One region of the Methylosinus sp. LW3 genome, then DNA from elsewhere that is predicted to be linked to it. Evidence: predicted binding sites of a transcription regulator. Region 1 holds the regulator's gene; each other region holds the start of a gene.

Region 1 (4,206 bases):
CGCATTCTCGAGCCCGAGCGGCGCGACGCAATGTATGCGATCTATGGCTTCTGCCGCGCCGTCGACGACATTGCGGATGAGGAGGGCGATCGCGCTTTGCGCCTCTCCCAGCTCGACGATTGGCGGCGCGATCTCGACGCGCTCTACGCCGGCCGCACGCATAAGCGTTGCGCCGATCTGGCGCGGCCGGTGCGCCGCTTCGGCCTCGAGCGCGCCGATTTCGAGGCGGTCATCGACGGCATGGCCATGGATGTCGTGGAGGATATTCGCGCGCCGGAATGGGATCGGCTCGATCTCTATTGCGATCATGTGGCGAGCGCGGTGGGGCGGCTCTCGGTGAGGGTCTTCGGCCTTGCCGATGAGGCGGAGAGCGCCGGCGGCGCGCTGCCGACCAAGGCGCGCATGCTCGCCTATCACATGGGCCGCGCCTTGCAGCTCACCAATATTCTGCGCGATCTCGACGAGGACGAGGCGCGCGGGCGGCTCTATCTCCCGCGCGAGGCGCTGGAGGCCGCGGGCGTCGCCGATTTCTCGCGCGGCGCGGTGCTGGCGCACCCCGGCCTTCAGCAAGTCTGCGCTGCAGTGGCCGAGCGCGCGCGCAAGCATTACGCGGAATCGGAGCTGCTGATGCGCGTCTCGCCGCAGCGCGCGGTGAAGGCGCCCTATCTGATGGCGACGGCCTATCGCTCGGTTCTCGATCGTCTGGTGGCGCGCGGCTTCGCGCCGCCGCGCGCGCCGGTCTCCGCCTCGCGGACGAAAGTCCTGCTGGCCCTGCTGAGATTCGCGCTGACGTGAGCGGAACGACGCATATCATCGGCGCGGGTCTCGCCGGCCTCTCCTGCGCCATTCGTCTGACCGACGAGGGCCGCAGCGTCGCGCTCTATGAAGCCGCGCGCATGGCGGGCGGGCGCTGCCGGTCCTATTATGATTCCAGCCTCGATCTCGTCATCGACAATGGCAATCATCTGCTGCTCTCCGGCAACGCCACGGCGCTGGATTACGCCCGCCGCATCGGCTCGGTGGATGAGCTGGTCGGGCCGAAGGAATGCGCCTTCGACTTTTTGGACACGCGCGACGGAACGCGCTGGCGCATGAGGCCGAACGCCTCGCGCCTGCCCTGGTGGATTTTCGTGGCGGATCGCCGCGTGCCCGGCACGGCGCCTGCGGATTATCTCGGCGCGATCGGCATTCTCCTCGCCAAAAAGGGCGCGACCATCGGCGAGGCGATGAATTGCTCGGGCGTGCTCTATGAGCGGCTGTGGGGGCCGGTGCTGCTCTCCGCGCTCAATACGGAGCCGCGCTGCTCCTCCGCCGCGCTCGCCGCCGCCGTGCTGCGCGAGACGCTGGCCGCTGGCGGCGCCGCTTGCCGTCCGCTGGTCGCGCGGCGCGGGCTCGGGACGGCGTTCATCGAGCCGGCGCTGAGCGCTCTCGCCGCGCGTGGCGCCGCGCCGCGCTTCGCCGCGCGGCTGAAGGGAATCGAATTTTCCGGCGAGCGCGCCACAGCGCTCGATTTCGGCGACGAGAAAATCGCGCTCGGCGAGAATGACAGCGTCGCGCTCGCCGTCCCGCCCTGGGCGGCGCAGGAGCTCGTTCCGGGCCTCGTCGCGCCGGATGATTTCCGCGGCATCGTCAATGCGCATTTCAAGATCGCGCCGCCGCCGGGGCAGCCGGCGCTGCTCGGCATGATCGGCTCGCTCACCGAATGGCTGTTCGCTTTCGAGGACAGGCTCTCGGTGACGATCAGCGGCGCCGATCGGTTGATGGACGATTCCCGCGAGAGCCTCGCCGAGCGCATATGGGCCGAGGCAGCCGCCGCCACGGGCCTGCCGGTGGAGCTGCCGCAATGGCAGATCGTCAAGGAAAAGCGCGCCACTTTCGCCGCGACGCCGGCGCAGCAGCAGCGCCGCCCCGGCGCTGTGACGGGGTGGCGCAATCTCTTCCTCGCCGGCGATTGGACTGCGACCGGCCTTCCGGCGACGATCGAGGGCGCGATAAGGTCGGGCTATCGCGCGGCGGAGCTGGCGGGGCGTTCATAGGTCGAGCCCGCCGCCGCCGTCATCGCGAGGAGCGTAGCGACGACGCGATCCAGGGACCGCCCCACGGCTCTGGATTGCTTCGCTGCGCTCGCAATGACGATGGGCAGAGGGAGCGCGTGCAGACAAAAGCGAGCCTGAAGGCTCGCGATCCAAAGCGCCCCCTGGACCGCGAGCCTTCAGGCTCGCATCGCCCCTCAATTCCTTCCAAAAGTCTCGTCGAAGGAATAGCCGGTGCCGCGCACGGTGCGGATCGGGTCCTTCTCGCGGCCGCGGATAATCGCCTTGCGCAGGCGGCCGACATGCACGTCGACGGTGCGCTCGTCGATCTCCGCCGAGAGCCCCCACACGCTGTCGAGCAATTGCGCGCGCGAGAAGACGCGGCCGGGTTTTTCCATCAGATATTCCAGCAGACGGAACTCCGTCGGGCCGAGATGAATCTCGCGCCCGCCGCGCTTCACGCGGCGCGTCTCGCGGTCGAGGTCTATGTCGCCGGCGACGAGCCGCGTCGCCACGCGCTCCGGCCGCGCGCGGCGCAGCAGCGCATGCACGCGCGCCATCAGCTCCGGCGGCGAGAAGGGCTTCACCACATAATCGTCGGCGCCGATGGAGAGGCCGCGCACGCGCTCATTCTCGTCGCCGCGCGCGGTGAGCATGATGATCGGCATGCTGCGCGTGTCGTCGCGCGCGCGCAGCCGTCGGCAGATCTCGAGGCCGGAGACGCCGGGCAGCATCCAGTCGAGAATAACGAGATCGGGCTGCGATTCGGAGAGACGGATCTCCGCCTCGTCGCCGCGCTCTATATGCTCGACGAGAAAGCCCTCGGCCTCGAGATTATAGCCGAGCAGCAGCGCCAGCGCCGCGTCGTCCTCGACGACGAGTATGCGCGGCGCGCGGTCGTGCGGCGCCTCGCGCGGAGCGGCGACGCGGATTTCATTCATTTCGTAGGCTCATCCGGTTCCGCGCTGGCGGGAAGGCTCGCCGATTTGCCTTTGGGGCGGTCGGTCGGCATCGCCTCGCCAGTGACGAGATAGACGATTGTCTCGGCGACATTGGTGGTGTGATCGCCGATGCGCTCTATGTTCTTCGAGCAGAACAGCAGATGCGTGCAGAAGGAGATGTTGCGCGGGTCCTCCATCATGAAGGTGAGGAGATCGCGGAACACCGAATCTTCCAGCGCGTCGAGCTCGCTGTCGTTGGTCCACACGGCGCGGGCGCGCTCGACATCGCGCTGGGCGTAGGCGTCGAGCACGTCCTTCAGCTGTATGGCGGCGACTTCCGCCATCGTCTTGAGGCCGATGACGGCGCGCGGCACGCGCGCCTCGGAGAGGATTTTCACCGTGCGCTTGGCGATGCTCTTGGCGAGATCGCCGACCCGCTCGAGATCGGCGGCGATGCGCATAGCGGCGATGCATTCGCGCAGATCGATAGCGAGCGGCTGCCGCCGCGCGATGGTGAGGATGGCGTTCTCCTCTATCTCCCGCTGCAGCGCGTCGAGGCGCTGATCGGTGGCGACGACGCGATGGGCGAGCTCAATGTCGAAATTGGCGAGCGCATCCATGGCTTCGGCGAGCATTTTCTCGGCGATGCCTCCCATCTCGGCGATTCTGCGGCCGAGCACTTCGAGGTCGCGGTCATAGGAGCTGACGATATGTTCGCTCATGGTCTCAATGTCCTCGTGCGCGATGCGCGCTCAGCCGAAGCGGCCGGTGATATAGTCCTGCGTCTTCTTGTTCTGCGGCGCGGTGAAGAGATTATTGGTCTCGCCGAATTCGACGAGATCGCCGAGATACATGAAGGCGGTGAAATCGGAGACGCGCGCCGCCTGCTGCATGTTGTGGGTGACGATGGCGATCGTGTAGCGCTCCGACATTTCGTCGATGAGCTCCTCGATCTTCGCGGTCGAGATGGGGTCCAGCGCCGAGCAGGGCTCGTCGAAGAGGATCACCTCCGGCTGAATGGCGACGGTGCGCGCGATGCACAGGCGCTGCTGCTGGCCGCCCGAGAGGCCGAGGCCGCTCGAATTCAGCTTGTCGCGCACCTCGTCCCACAGCGCCGCGCCGCGCAGCGCCGCCTCGACGCGCCCGTCGAGCTCGCTGCGCGAGAGCTTCTCGTAGAGGCGAATGCCGAAGGCGATATTGTCGTAGATCGACATGGGGAAGGGCGTCGGCTT
Region 2 (4,206 bases), 1.5 Mb from region 1:
GCATAGGTCGAGTGCTCCGGATAGACGACATTGCCGCCGGCCGCCCCGCTCTCCGTATAGCCGCGAATGGTCGCATGGGTCTGCGTCACGCCGAAGAAGGGCGTGAATTGGAAGGCGTCGAGCTTCAGCTTGGCGCCGATCTCGCCGCCGAACGCGTAAGAATCGACGCTGGTGCGGCCGACGCCGGTGAGCCCATAGGCGCCGAGGCGGCGAATGTCGGAGAAGCCGACGTCCGGCGAGAAGGTCGCCGTTCCGTGCAGATAGAAGAGATCGCCGAAATAGCCGGCGTAGAGGCTCGGCGAGACGGTCGGCGAAATGTCGAAATAGCCGAGCGCGCCGCCGCCATATTGGCCTGCGCGCACCGTCGCCGCGACGCCCACGCGAATCTCCTTCCAGCCATAATCGACGCCGAAGGAGCCGCCATAGAGCGTGCGGTCGCCGTCGAGCCCGGGCCGCGACGCAGTGGGGCCGAAATCGACATTGCCGCCGAGCCAGGTCGAGAGGCCCTGCGCCGCGAAGACGCCGCTCTGCGCGCGTCGAATCGATTGCAGCTGCGCGATGACCGGCGCGGCGGCGCTCGAGGCGAGGCCGAGAGCGCCGGCGTCGATGCGTCCGAGCACCTGGGGCGTCGTATCGCGCATGGATTTGAGGAACAGCGGATCGACGGCGGTCGGCAGGGTGAGCTTATAGACGAGGACCATATTGTCGTTGTTCTGGCCGGAGTTATAGCTCTGGCCCTGCATCACGCCATTGGTCGTGGTGAAATCATTGTCGTTGGAGACGAAGAGGTAGAAGTCGTTCGGCCGGCCCTCGACGAGCGTCGGGACGAGCGCCATGCCCTCCCATTTCTCCGCCAGAGTGAGCTGCGACTGCGCCGACTGGCCGGGCGCGCCATTGTTCAGATTGAGGCCGAAGCGGGCGAGCTGCGTCGTGTTGAGCATGTTCACGAGCTCGACCGACTGCGCCGGCGTGATCGCCGGATTCAGCACGCCATTGGGCGCGACCTGGCCGCCCGCCGTCGTATCGGCGGCCGTGCCGGCGATATTGGTCGCATTGCCGATGTCGACGAGATAGATGGATTTGACCATGATCGGATTGCCGCCCGCCGGACCCTGGCCGGTTCCGTCGCGCGCCAGCACGAGGAACTGCTTGTCGTTGAGCGCCACCATCTCGCTCTGCGCCGCGGTGCGATTGGCGCTGCCGCCATCGCCGTTCAGCCTGTAGGTCGGCAGCTGCAGCACATAGGTCTCGATCGGCGCCGCCGGCGTCGGATTGAGCGAAATATCATAGACCAGGATGCGCGTATTGTTGCGCGTCTGCTGTCCAGAGGCCTGATCCTGCATCGTCGCGCTCTGCAGGATCGCGAACAGCCGGTTGCCGTCCGGGCTGACCGAGACCGCCTCGAGCCCCTGATTGTTGCGGCGTCCAGTCGTCGGCGCGACTGTCGAATTGAAGTCGATCGCGCCATTGGTCCGCGGCAGCAGCGCCGAGGGAATTCCGACCGAGCCGACGAGATTGCCATTGGCGTCGAAATAAAAGATCGACGGGCCGTATTCGTCGCTGACGTAGAAGCTGCGGTCGGTCTTGAAGGCCAGCCCCTCGGCGTCGAGCGATAGCTTGCCGGCGCCGATCGAGCCAGCGGAAGGGCTCGGCGTGAGGCGGCCGAAGAGATTGACGGCTCCCGACCCAGAATCGGCGCCGGTGAATGTCTTGCCCTGATTGTCGCGCAGCAGGACGCCGCCGTCGGGCGTCATCTGCACCTGATTCTGCGAGCTGGTGGAGGCGGGGAGATTCGCGCCCGAATAGGGCGAGAAGGCGATGTTGAAGCGCAGCAGCCGTCCCGCATAATCGGAGAAGACGCCATTGGCGGGATCGTTGAGGCCGCGGTCGGGCAGGGCGAGCATGGTCGCGACGAAAGTCGAGCCGCTGCGCCGCCAGGAATAAGGGTCGATGGCGAGGCTCGAGAAGGAGCCGAGCGTGTCGCCGAGGAAGTCGATCGTCCCCGCCGGAAGACGTCCGGTTCCGACGAGACCTTGATTGGTGAAGGTCACGCCACCCAGGCCGACGGAGGCGGCGCCGTCATTGGCGACGATATTGGGCGTACGATAGGTCTGCGCCATTGCGGCGCCGTGAAGCGCGAGCGTCGAGATGGACGCGAGCAACCAGTAACGAAAAGGCATTTTATCCCCCGGCTTTAGCTTGGCCGGAGGTCTATGGCCGCCTGTTAACGATTCGGTGACAGTCTGGCCACGATCGTTAACAGAGCGGAAACATTTTCACGCTGTGGCCTTTGCGCCACGATGCGCGAGCGTCACAAGGACACGTAGACGAATTTGAGGCCCTTGAGTGTCGGGTAGTTCTCGCGCAGCGCCTTGGCGACCTTGCCGACGAGATCCTTGTCGCCGGCGGCCGAAGGGCCGACGAAATCCGTTCCCTGCATCCATGTCTCGAGGAAGCAGTGGAGCGTGTTGTCATAGGCGTCGTCGGTCGGATGCGCCGTCTTGTCGACGAGCGAGGCGATTCCGTCGGTGCTGACCTCGAGCCGCCAGTCGCGGTCGTCGACGACCGAGCCGATGAGCTTCGCAATGTCGGCGTCGGTCCAATCGCCCTTCAAATCAACGGCCATTTTTTTCGCTCCTTGGTGCGCGCGGCTTCGGCGGCGCGGGACAAAATGGACGAAGGGCCGGGAACGCCTGTCGGATATCCGACAGGCGCGCGTCGCGGCCCTTACCGCTCGCTCACTTCTTGGTGAGCTTGGCCACCGCCATATCGATCGCCGTCGTCGCCTCGCCGACGGTCAGCCAGGCGTCCGCGCGGTCCTCGCTCTTGAACGACTTGCCGAGATTATACGGCTCCTCACCCGGCACGTGCAGGAAACAGGCCCATTTTCCGTCGGCCTGCTCCTCGACCGTCACTTTGTAGTCCGCCACGCGGTCCTCCTCCTGTTGCTTTGTGTTGGGTCTCACGGTGCGCCGGTCCGTCTCCGGCGCGGCGACGATGAAGCAGATTGGGCGCCATATGCCGAGACATGCGGCGGCACGCTTATTGAACCTCCCTTTTTGGCCGGCGGGGGCGCCGGCGCACGGAGGACGCACCCCATGACCGACATTGTGGAAGGGCCGGCGCTGGCCGCTCTCTCCTGCGGCAAGCCCGCTTTTCTCGTCGTGATGCTGCATGGGGAGGGCGCCGACGGCCAAACCATGGTCGATCATGCGCTCAATTGGGCGCCGACCATGCCAAAGGCCGAGTTTCTCTCCGCCGAGGCGCCCGCCGGCGCCGATGGCGTGAAGCGCTGGTTCGACGCCGCTGATCCAGAGGGGCTCGCTAAAGGGCTGGCGGCGCTCGAGCGCTTTCTCGAGGCGGCGCTGGCCAAGCGCCGGCTGCCCGCCTCGCATCTGGCGCTGGTCGGCTTCTCGCAAGGAGCGACCCTCTCGCTGCTCGCCGGCGTCGCGCGGCCGGGGCCGGCGGCGGCGGTGGTCGCCTTTGCCGGCGGTCCCTATGGCGCGGCGCCGTCCATCGGCCCTGATGGCGCGCCGCCCGTGCTGCTGATCCATGGCGACGCCGACGCCATCGCGCCGCTCGCCGCCGTGCGCGAGACTAAGGCCGCTCTCACAGGGCAGGGCGCCAAGGTCCTGTCGATGACGCGCAAGGGTCTCGAGCATGCGATGGACGATGACGGGGTGATCGCCGCGGGCGATTTCCTCACCGAGCATGTCGTGCACAAGAAGAGCGCGGCGCATGAGGACGATCACGATCATGACCACGACGATCACGATCACGCGCATTGAGGCTCGGCACGGCTCTTGCGGGACGAGGTCAGGCACATTGCGAAAGGAGATCAGAACATGGCCCTGACCGCCGAGGACATAAAAGAAGGCAAATGCTATGCGACCCGCGGACCGGAGCGATACAAGGTGATCGCCATCAATCCGCGCGGGATCGTCACCTTCCTGACCTGGGAAGGCAATCAGAAGCCGAGCCCCCTGCGCGCCAATTGCGGCATGAAGGCCTTTCTGGAAGGCGTGACGAAGGAAATCCCCTGTCCGGCGGAGGGCTGACCGTCACACCGGCAAGGTGACGGTCGCGCGCAAGCCGCCGAGCGGCGAGCCATCGAGCGTCACCTCGCCGCCATGCGAGCGCATGATGTCGCGCGCAATGGCGAGGCCGAGGCCCGAATGGCTCTCGTCCTGATTGCGCGACTCGTCC
Region 3 (4,206 bases), 1.8 Mb from region 1:
TCGAGCCGCGCGACGCACGAATCATATCGCCTGCGCTCACGCCGAACGCCCCGTCCTGGCCCGACGCCGAGCAGACGCTGCTGATCGCGCTGGCGCTCGGCGCCCTCTTCGGGCTCGGCGCCGCTTATGCCTGCGAATTGGCGGACACGGGCTTCACGACGATGGCGCAGATCGAGACGACGCTCGGTCTGCCTCTGCTCGGCTCCATTCCCAAAATCGCCTCGAGCGCCCCCGCCCTCGTCGATCTCGTGCGCGCAAAACCTCTGTCGCGCGCCAGCGAGGGGCTCCGCGCGCTGCGCAGCGCCATCGCCATGAGCGATGTGGACGATCCCCCCAAGCTGATTCAGCTCGCCTCCGCCGTCCCCGGCGAAGGAACGACGACGATCGCCGCGGCGATCGCCGCCTCCGCCGCGCAATCGGGCCTGCGCACGCTGCTGATCGACGCCGATCTGCGCCGCCGCGCCGCGTCCAAGCTCTTCCGCGCCGAGCAGAGGCCCGGCCTCGTCGAGCTGCTCATCGGCTCCGCGAGCCCGGGAGCCGCGATCTTCTTCGAAGAGAAGCGGGGACTATGGGTTCTTCCGGCCGGCGGCGAGATACAGGCGCCCGCCGATCTGCTCGCCTCCGAGAAGATGAAAACGCTCATGGCCGCGGTGCGCGGGAGCTTCGATCTCGTCATCGTCGACACGCCGCCGATCGGCCCCGTCGTCGATCCGATTCTCATCGCCGGACTCGTCGATAAGACTGTCGTCGTCATTCGCTGGGCGGCGACGCCGCGCGAAACCGTCGCTCATGCGATCGAGCGGCTTCCCGATCGCGGCAGAATAGCGGGCGTCGCGCTCAATCTGGTGATCGAGGCGAAGGCGCGCAAATATGGCCCCTACGCCTATTCGCCCTATGCGGGCGGAGGCGCCTTCGACGCCTATCACGCCGAGTGAGACGCGCCGGCGGACGAGCTCACCCGCGGCGCGGCTTTCCGTCAGACCTCGCCGTCAGGCCTCGGCGGCGGCCTTGCGCAGCGGCGCGCCGCGCTTCTTCGCGGCGGAAACGGTCTTCGCCGCCGGCTTGCGGCCGAGGCCGAGCGATTTGGCCAGAGCCGAGCGCTGCGCAGCGTAATTGGGCGCGACGATCGGATAATCGCTCTTTAGATCGAATGCGGCGCGATAATCATCCGGCGTCAGCTTGTGCTCGGCCTGAAGATGACGCTTCAAGGATTTGAACGGCTCACCACAACAAAGGCAAGTAATCGCATCCGCTGTGACGGATTTCTTCACCGGAACGGCAGGCCGCCACTGCTTGGCCTCGCCGTCCGTTGCATTCGACGTCTCGGCGTCGGCGCCGCCGAAGGCTTTTTTCACAGCTGCGATGACAGAAGGAAGGTCGAGAGGCGCAACAGTATTATTCGAAAGATAGGAAGAGAGTATCTGCGCGACGAGCGCTTTGTCTTCGGCTTCGGACATGGCCTTTCCCTCCTCGGTCGAATCTTTTTCTATTGGAGCCGATATCGAATTCGAAGGCAATCAGCGACTTCCCTCGGCGACAGATTCGGCTCGAGTAACAAGCTCAATTTCGATGATATAGGCCGCAGAACGTCGAATTGAAATAGAAAGCCCGCCGAATATCGGCGCGGCGAGGCTAGGCAAGGAACGAGACGTCGCGTGACCGACAAAAAATTTCGCCCGATGCGATTTTCGTCATCGGGCGGCGGAATGGATCGAGCGTAGGGTGGATCAGAATGGTGGGCGCGACAGGGATTGAACCTGTGACCCCTACGATGTCAACGTAGTGCTCTCCCGCTGAGCTACGCGCCCCCGGCGCCGTTCGGATGCTTGCTCCGTCCGGCGCGAGTGAAGCCCGTATAATGGCAGTCGGGCCGAGGCGCAAGCGCCCTTCGACAGTTTCCACGCCCTGTCGCAAAACCCCGGCCCCAGCGTCCCCAAGCGTTAAGATTTCCTTCCGCGAACAGCGGCTTTGGGCGAAATAATTCATTGGCCCGCGACGTCTTCGCCCCTTGCAGGCCTTGGAATTCATGTCACACTGGCGTCGTCCTTCTGTCATCAACCAAAGGAGGCGCCGTATGTCGCTACAGACCCATCTCGTCGAGCTCGAACGCCGCCATCAGGCGCTCAAGAAAGAGATCGATCAGGTTCAGCACCATCCCCGATACGACGATTCGAAGCTCCACGAATTGAAGCGCAAGAAGCTTCAGCTCAAGGACGAGATCAACAAGCTGCGGCAAGGCGTCAGCCTGCACTGAACAGCTTGCGAAAGCGGTCTAGCGTCGAGGCGGAGAGATGCTCTCCGCCTTTTTTGTCGCATAGGGCGCCGCAACGCTCGCTTCGGCCCGCGCGGGCGCCCGGCTTGCTTCGGGGCGTCTCTGGTCGCAGAATCTTCTGCCAAAGCGAGAGCCGAGAACCCCATGCCCCCTTCCCCGCGCTATCGCGCCGAGACCCTCCACGCCACGCTCGGCGACGGCTTCTTCGACCGTGTCGAGCCCGCCCGCTTTCCGCAGCATATTCTGCGCTATCGCAATCAGCGCTGGGCGGCGCGCGTCGGTCTGGATACGCTGACGGAAGAGGAATGGATCGCCCATCTCGGCCGTTTCGAGCCCCTGCCCGGCGGCTTTCCGCAGCCGCTGGCGCTGCGCTATCACGGCCATCAGTTCCGCACCTACAATCCGGACATTGGCGACGGCCGCGGCTTTCTGTTCACGCAATTGCGCGACGCCGCGGACGGCCGACTGCTCGATCTCGGCACAAAAGGCTCCGGTCGCACGCCCTGGTCGCGCCAGGGCGACGGCAAGCTCACGTTGAAAGGCGGCATGCGCGAGATTCTCGCCACGGAGATGCTGGAGGCGCAGGGCGTCGACACCTCCAAGAGCTTCAGCCTGATCGAGACCGGCGAGCCGCTCTATCGCGGCGACGAGCCGTCGCCGACGCGCTCCAGCGTGCTGGTGCGGCTCTCCCATTCCCATATTCGGATCGGCACGTTTCAGCGCCTCGCCCATCTCGACGACCAGGAAGCGCTCGGACGGCTCATCGACTATTGCGTCGCCAATTATTTTCCCGAGCTGGCCGGCGAGCCGTCGGAAAGCCGCGCCGGCGCTTTTCTCGAGCGCGTCGGCGCGCGCGTGGCGCGGCTCGGCGCGCGCTATATGGCCGCGGGCTTCGTCCATGGCGTGCTCAACTCGGACAATATCAACGTCACCGGCGAGAGCTTCGACTATGGGCCGTGGCGCTTCGCGCCGCGCTATGATCCGCAATTCACAGCGGCCTATTTCGACGACAGTGGGCTCTATTCCTTCGGCCGCCAGCCGGGCGCGCTCGGCTGGAATCTCACCCGCCTCGCCGAGACCATTCTGCCGCATGTCGGGCTGCAGCGCGCCGAGCAGATTCTCGGCGGCTATCAGGCCGTCCTCCAGCGCGAGTTCCAGCTCGCTCTGCTCGATCGCTTCGGCCTGCTGCCGGCGGACGATCCCGAGCAGGACGCCGCTCTCGCCAAAGGATTGCTGGAGTTTCTCGGCAAGACGCAAGCGCCCTATGAGCAGACATTCTTCGATTGGCGCGGCGGCATGGCGAGCCGCGAACGCGCCGCCGCTAGCCCGGAGGCGGCGGCCTATGACGCGCCGGAATTCCAAGGGCTGCGCGAGGCGCTCGCCGCGCATGAGACATCGCCGGCCGCCAATCTCGACCATCCCTATTTCCGTCGCCCCGTCCCCTGCACTATGCTGATCGAAGAGGTCGAATCGATCTGGGCGCATATCGCCGAGCGTGACGATTGGAGCGCGCTCGCCGAGAAGGTCGCACAGATCGCCTCCATGCGTGAAGCCTATGCGCCGGCGCCTGCCGGGGGATGACGTTCGGAAAATGAAGCGCTCGCTATGCGTCTCTCTGTCTCTCGCTCTTTCGAGCGCCGCCGCCGCCAAAAATCTGCTGATCGACAAAATCCCGCCGAGCGGGGCCTGCTTCTTCCGTCGCTATGACGAAGCGCATTTGCGCGCGCATCCCGGCCAGACCGTCGTCTCCGTGCGGCTGTCGCTGCAGCGCGAGCTCGCCTCCACGGCGGAGGACGCGCGCGATTTGCGCATCGAGCTTCGCCACAAGGGCCATGGCAAGGCTTTTTACGTCGTCGGCGGCTGCGCCTGGAGCGAAGAGGCCAATCGCGACGTCGACGGCGCCCGCCTCATCCGCTCGTTCCGCAAGGACGCCG
Region 4 (4,206 bases), 1.5 Mb from region 1:
ATCGCCACGGTGAAGGTCGGCAAGCGGCCCTATTGCGTGGCGCTGGCGCAGGGCAGGGGCTTCGTCACCGATCAATATGCCGAATCGGTCAGCGTCTTCGATCTCTCGACATTCGCGTCGGTGTCGCAGGTGAAGGTCGGCGAATATCCGGAAGGCATAGGGGCGAGCCGCGACGGCAAGACGATCTATGTCGCCAATTGGTTCACCAATGAGTTCTGGTCGATCGCCGCCGATAGCCTGAAGGTGATCGCCAAGGCCAAGACCGGCGACGGCCCGCGCGCCTTCGGCGCTTTTATCCGCGCGATGAATTGATGTGCTCCGGCCGGACGCCGAGGCCGATCAGCCGCGCCGGCAATTGCCGTAGCGCCGGGAAAATATCCAAAAGCCGCAAGGCCAGCGGCGGCTCGAAGGGCCGGTCCGCGGCGAGCACGTTACGGATCACGCGATTCTGAATGAAGAGCTGCAGCCGTTGCGTCATCCGCGCCGGAAGCTCGCGGCGCTTCTGCACGGCCCCGACATCCGCGTCGCGCAGCGTCCCCTCGCGCAGCTTTTCGGCGAGGAGATTGGCGGTCGCCACGGCGTCCTGAATCGCGAGATTGATGCCGACGCCGCCGATCGGCGACATCGCATGGGCCGCGTCGCCGATGCAGAGCAGGCCCGGCCGGCTCCAATTCTTCAGCCGATCGACCTGCACGGTCAGCAGATTCACATCCTCCCAATCCCGCAAATCCTCGACTCGATCCTCGAGAAAGGGAACGCTGTCGGCCAGGGCGCGGCGAAACTCGCCGATCGGCCGGCTCCTCAGCGCTAGCGCGCCGCCTTTTGGAATCACATAGCCGATCTGCCAATAGGAGCCGCGCTCGATCATCGCCACCATGCGGCCCGGCGCAACGCGGCCGAAGGTCTCGTCGGGGTCATCCGCCTTGCGCCGCAGCTCCAGCCACAGCACATCCATGGGCGCGCCGAAATCCTCGACCGCGAGGCCCGCCGATTCGCGCATTCGCGAGGTCCGCCCATCCGCGGCGATGGTGAGATCGGCTCTGATCTCGAGCGGCCCCTCCGGCCCCTCGGCGCGCAGGCCGACGATACGGCCACCCTCCTCGAGCAGGCTCTCTGCGGAAGTCTTCATCGACAGGCGGAAATTCGGCAGCTTCTTCGCCTCGCCGGCGATGAAGTCGAGAAAATCCCATTGCGGCATGAAGGCGACGAATTTGCACAAGGTCGGCAGGCCGCGGAAGTCGGCGACGACGAATTTACGGTCTCCCAAAACCGCGGAGAGCTGAAACGCCTTGCGATGGGGCAGTTTCAGAAAATCCTCGAGCAGGCCGAGCTCGAACATCAGCTGAAGCGTGGAGGGATGAATCGTGTCGCCGCGGAAATCGCGCAGGAAATCGGCGTGCTTCTCGAGGACGATCGTCTCGACGCCGGCGCGGGCGAGCAGAAAGCCCGCCATCAGCCCCGCCGGGCCGCCGCCGACCACGCAGCATCTCGTGGAGATCGTCTGCGTCATCGGCCGCTCCTGTGCGAATAGGCCGCGCGCGGCCGCTGCCGACCTTTATGGTCAGTTCAGCAGCGGTTTTCCATTCGCATCCTTCACATTGGCCGCCCAGCTCTTGCGAATCAGCGTCACCACGGAGGCTGGCATGGGCTCGAAATCCAGCTCCTCGGCCGCCGCGGCGCCCTTGGAGAAAGCCCAGTCGAAGAATTTCAGCGCTTCCAGCGCCGCGGCCGCATCCTGCGGCTGCTTCGGCAGCAGAATGAAGGTCGCCGCCGCGATCGGCCAGGAGCCCGCGCCCGGCTGCTCGGTCAGCAGATGGAAAAAGCCCGGCGCGCCGGCCCAATCGGCATTGGCGGCGGCGGCCTCGAAGCTCTCCTTGCCCGGCGCGACGATCTTGCCGTCGCGATTCACCAGGCTGACGGCGGCGAGCTTATTCTGCTTGGCGTAGGCGAATTCGACATAGCCGATCGCGCCTTTGGCGGTGGCGACATTATTGGCGACGCCCTCATTGCCCTTGGCGCCGAGGCCGAGCGGCCATTCCACAGCCACGTTCTCGCCCACCTTCGCCTTCCAATCGGCGGAGACGCGGGAGAGATAGTGGGTGAAGCAGAAAGTCGTGCCCGATCCGTCCGAGCGGTGCACGACGACGATCGACGTCGCCGGCAGAGCGATCTTCGGGTTCAGCGCGTGGATCGCCGGATCGTTCCAGAGCTTGATTTCGCCGATAAAAATGCGCGCGAGCGTGGTCCCGTCGAGGACCAGCTCATTGGAGCCGACCCCGTCCAGATTGACGACGGGGGTGATGCCGCCCACCACTTGCGGCCATTGGATGAGCCCGGCTGCGTCGAGCTCCTTGGCGCTCAGCGGCTGGTCCGAGGCGCCGAAAGTGACTGTCCGCGCCTTGATCTGGCGGATGCCGCCGCCCGAGCCGATCGATTGATAATTGACGCGATTGCCGGTTTCTTTCGAATAGCTCTGCGCCCATTTGGCGTAGATGGGCAGGGGAAAAGTCGCGCCGGCGCCGGAAATATCGAGGGCGCGCGCGCTCCCCACTGAAAGGATCGCCGCCAGAGCGGCGTGAAGAATGAGCCTCGAGGCTTTGGAAATCATGCGGCCGTCCCTTGGAATTTCGACGCGTGGCTCTTGTCCACGAGAGCTGGAAGCCAATGGTTTCAGCTCTCTGCGGCGCGCCTTGGCGGCGCGACGGCTGTCGTCTTTCTGTCACATGCCTCCTTTTCTACGACTTCGCGCCAAAAGCAAAGCCCACGCAGCGGAAGTGGCGCGCCCGACTGGACATTGCGCTGTCTTGACGCAATAAGGGGCCACGCAAACATTCTTGGACGCTTCCGACATGTCCTACATCATTCGCTTCTTCACTTGGTGGAACCGGGCGACGCTCAGCACGGGCCTGTGGACGCTGCTCTATGGCGAGCGCGTCGGGACGGATGAGTTCGGCAATGTCTATTACCGCCGCCGCGGCGGCAAGAAGGACAAGGCGCTCGGCTTCGAGCGCCGCTGGGTCATCTATAAGGGCTATGCCGAGGGCTCGGCGACGCCGCCCGGCTGGTACGGCTGGCTGCACCACACGGTCGACACGCCGCCGACGCAGGAGAAATACGAGCCGAAGGAATGGGAGCTGACCTATCGCCCCAATCTGACCGGCACCTCCGCCGCCTATCATCCGCCGGGCTCGATCCTGGCCGAGGGCCGCCGCGCTCCCGCCGGCGGCGACTATCAGGCCTGGACCCCCGAGGCTTGAGGCGAGACGGTCGCGGCCCTGTCCGCGACCATCGATCCGCCACGCTCTTCCTATTCAACGACGGCGCATGAGGCGCGGGCGGCTGGCCCGAGCCAGAGATCGGAAACGAGAGCCGATATGATCTCCCGCTGCTTCCGCCTGCGTTTCGCTCTTTCGGGAGCCGCCTTCCTCGTCGGCCTCGGCGCGGCGGCCGCGGATCCCATACGCAATCCCACCGCCATTTTCGCCGGGCTCGACAAGACGACAGGCCGGATCATCAATTTCGACGTCGCCATAGACGAGACCGTGCAATTCGGCTCGCTTCAGGTGACGCCGCGCGTCTGCAACACGCGTCCGCAGACCGAGGCTCCGCAGACCACGAGCTTCGTCGAGGTCGACGAGCAGGACACGGGGAAGAACGACGCCAAGCGGATTTTCTCCGGCTGGATGTTCGCAGCGAGCCCAGGCCTGCATGGCGTCGAGCACCCGGTCTATGACGTTTGGCTGGTCGATTGCCGCGGCGGCAAGGAGATCGTTCAGGCGCCGGCGGCCGATCCTGCGGCGGCGGCCACTGCCGTCCCTGCGCCGGAGAAGAAGCGCTCCCGCTCTCGCAAGGTCGAGCCGGTCGCGCCCGTTCCGGTCGAGGCCGCGCCGATCGGCCCGCGCGATTCGGTTCCGCCAGAGGCCGCGAAGGCCCCGGAGAGCGCCGAGCCAGCGGCCGCGGCTCCGGCCGAAAAGCCCAAGAAGAAGAAAAAGAAGCAGCCCGCGCAGGAGCCGGCGCCCGCTACGGCGCCTTCGCCTTTTCCGTTCTGAGCTGTGGCTCCGGCCGCAGAATCGCGACGATCTCGCGGCCGGGAACGGGCGCGTCGTCCGGCCAGGCGGCGAAACGGGCAGGGACCGACAAAGACTGCTCCAGCAGAGCATGATAGGCGTCGCGGCTGACCTCTATCGCGCCGAGCGAGGCGAGATG

What was found. Region 1 encodes PhoB, which activates phosphate uptake and scavenging genes when phosphate is short. Its sites were predicted from a motif close to TGTCATNNANCTGTCAT; they were not measured.
Region 2: a site for PhoB is predicted at 2,225-2,241, ahead of METLW3_RS26825 (esterase-like activity of phytase family protein). Genes of this name have one in related genera too.
Region 3: a site for PhoB is predicted at 2,039-2,055, ahead of METLW3_RS0111690 (DUF465 domain-containing protein). Genes of this name have one in related genera too.
Region 4: a site for PhoB is predicted at 2,707-2,723, ahead of pstS (phosphate ABC transporter substrate-binding protein PstS). Genes of this name have one in related genera too.

The regions. Positions count from the first base shown of each region.
Region 1 is NZ_AZUO01000001.1:461,223-465,428, forward strand. Features, by position in the region: gene hpnD (presqualene diphosphate synthase HpnD) at 1-795, shown strand, start outside; gene hpnE (hydroxysqualene dehydroxylase HpnE) at 792-2,036, shown strand; gene phoB (phosphate regulon transcriptional regulator PhoB) at 2,231-2,974, opposite strand; gene phoU (phosphate signaling complex protein PhoU) at 2,971-3,696, opposite strand; gene pstB (phosphate ABC transporter ATP-binding protein PstB) at 3,727-4,206, opposite strand, start outside.
Region 2 is NZ_AZUO01000001.1:1,913,512-1,917,717, forward strand. Features, by position in the region: gene METLW3_RS26825 (esterase-like activity of phytase family protein) at 1-2,180, opposite strand, end outside; gene METLW3_RS0109730 (hypothetical protein) at 2,312-2,626, opposite strand; gene METLW3_RS0109735 (hypothetical protein) at 2,739-2,930, opposite strand; gene METLW3_RS0109740 (dienelactone hydrolase family protein) at 3,099-3,788, shown strand; gene METLW3_RS0109745 (hypothetical protein) at 3,846-4,058, shown strand; gene METLW3_RS0109750 (ATP-binding protein) at 4,062-4,206, opposite strand, start outside.
Region 3 is NZ_AZUO01000001.1:2,302,585-2,306,790, forward strand. Features, by position in the region: gene METLW3_RS0111675 (polysaccharide biosynthesis tyrosine autokinase) at 1-935, shown strand, start outside; gene METLW3_RS0111680 (MucR family transcriptional regulator) at 990-1,457, opposite strand; tRNA gene METLW3_RS0111685 (tRNA-Val) at 1,734-1,808, opposite strand; gene METLW3_RS0111690 (DUF465 domain-containing protein) at 2,075-2,254, shown strand; gene METLW3_RS0111695 (protein adenylyltransferase SelO) at 2,417-3,853, shown strand; gene METLW3_RS0111700 (hypothetical protein) at 3,864-4,206, shown strand, end outside.
Region 4 is NZ_AZUO01000001.1:1,941,061-1,945,266, forward strand. Features, by position in the region: gene METLW3_RS0109855 (hypothetical protein) at 1-312, shown strand, start outside; gene METLW3_RS0109860 (FAD-dependent oxidoreductase) at 293-1,510, opposite strand; gene pstS (phosphate ABC transporter substrate-binding protein PstS) at 1,562-2,608, opposite strand; gene METLW3_RS0109870 (NADH:ubiquinone oxidoreductase subunit NDUFA12) at 2,850-3,257, shown strand; gene METLW3_RS26830 (DUF2155 domain-containing protein) at 3,375-4,049, shown strand; gene aat (leucyl/phenylalanyl-tRNA--protein transferase) at 4,021-4,206, opposite strand, start outside.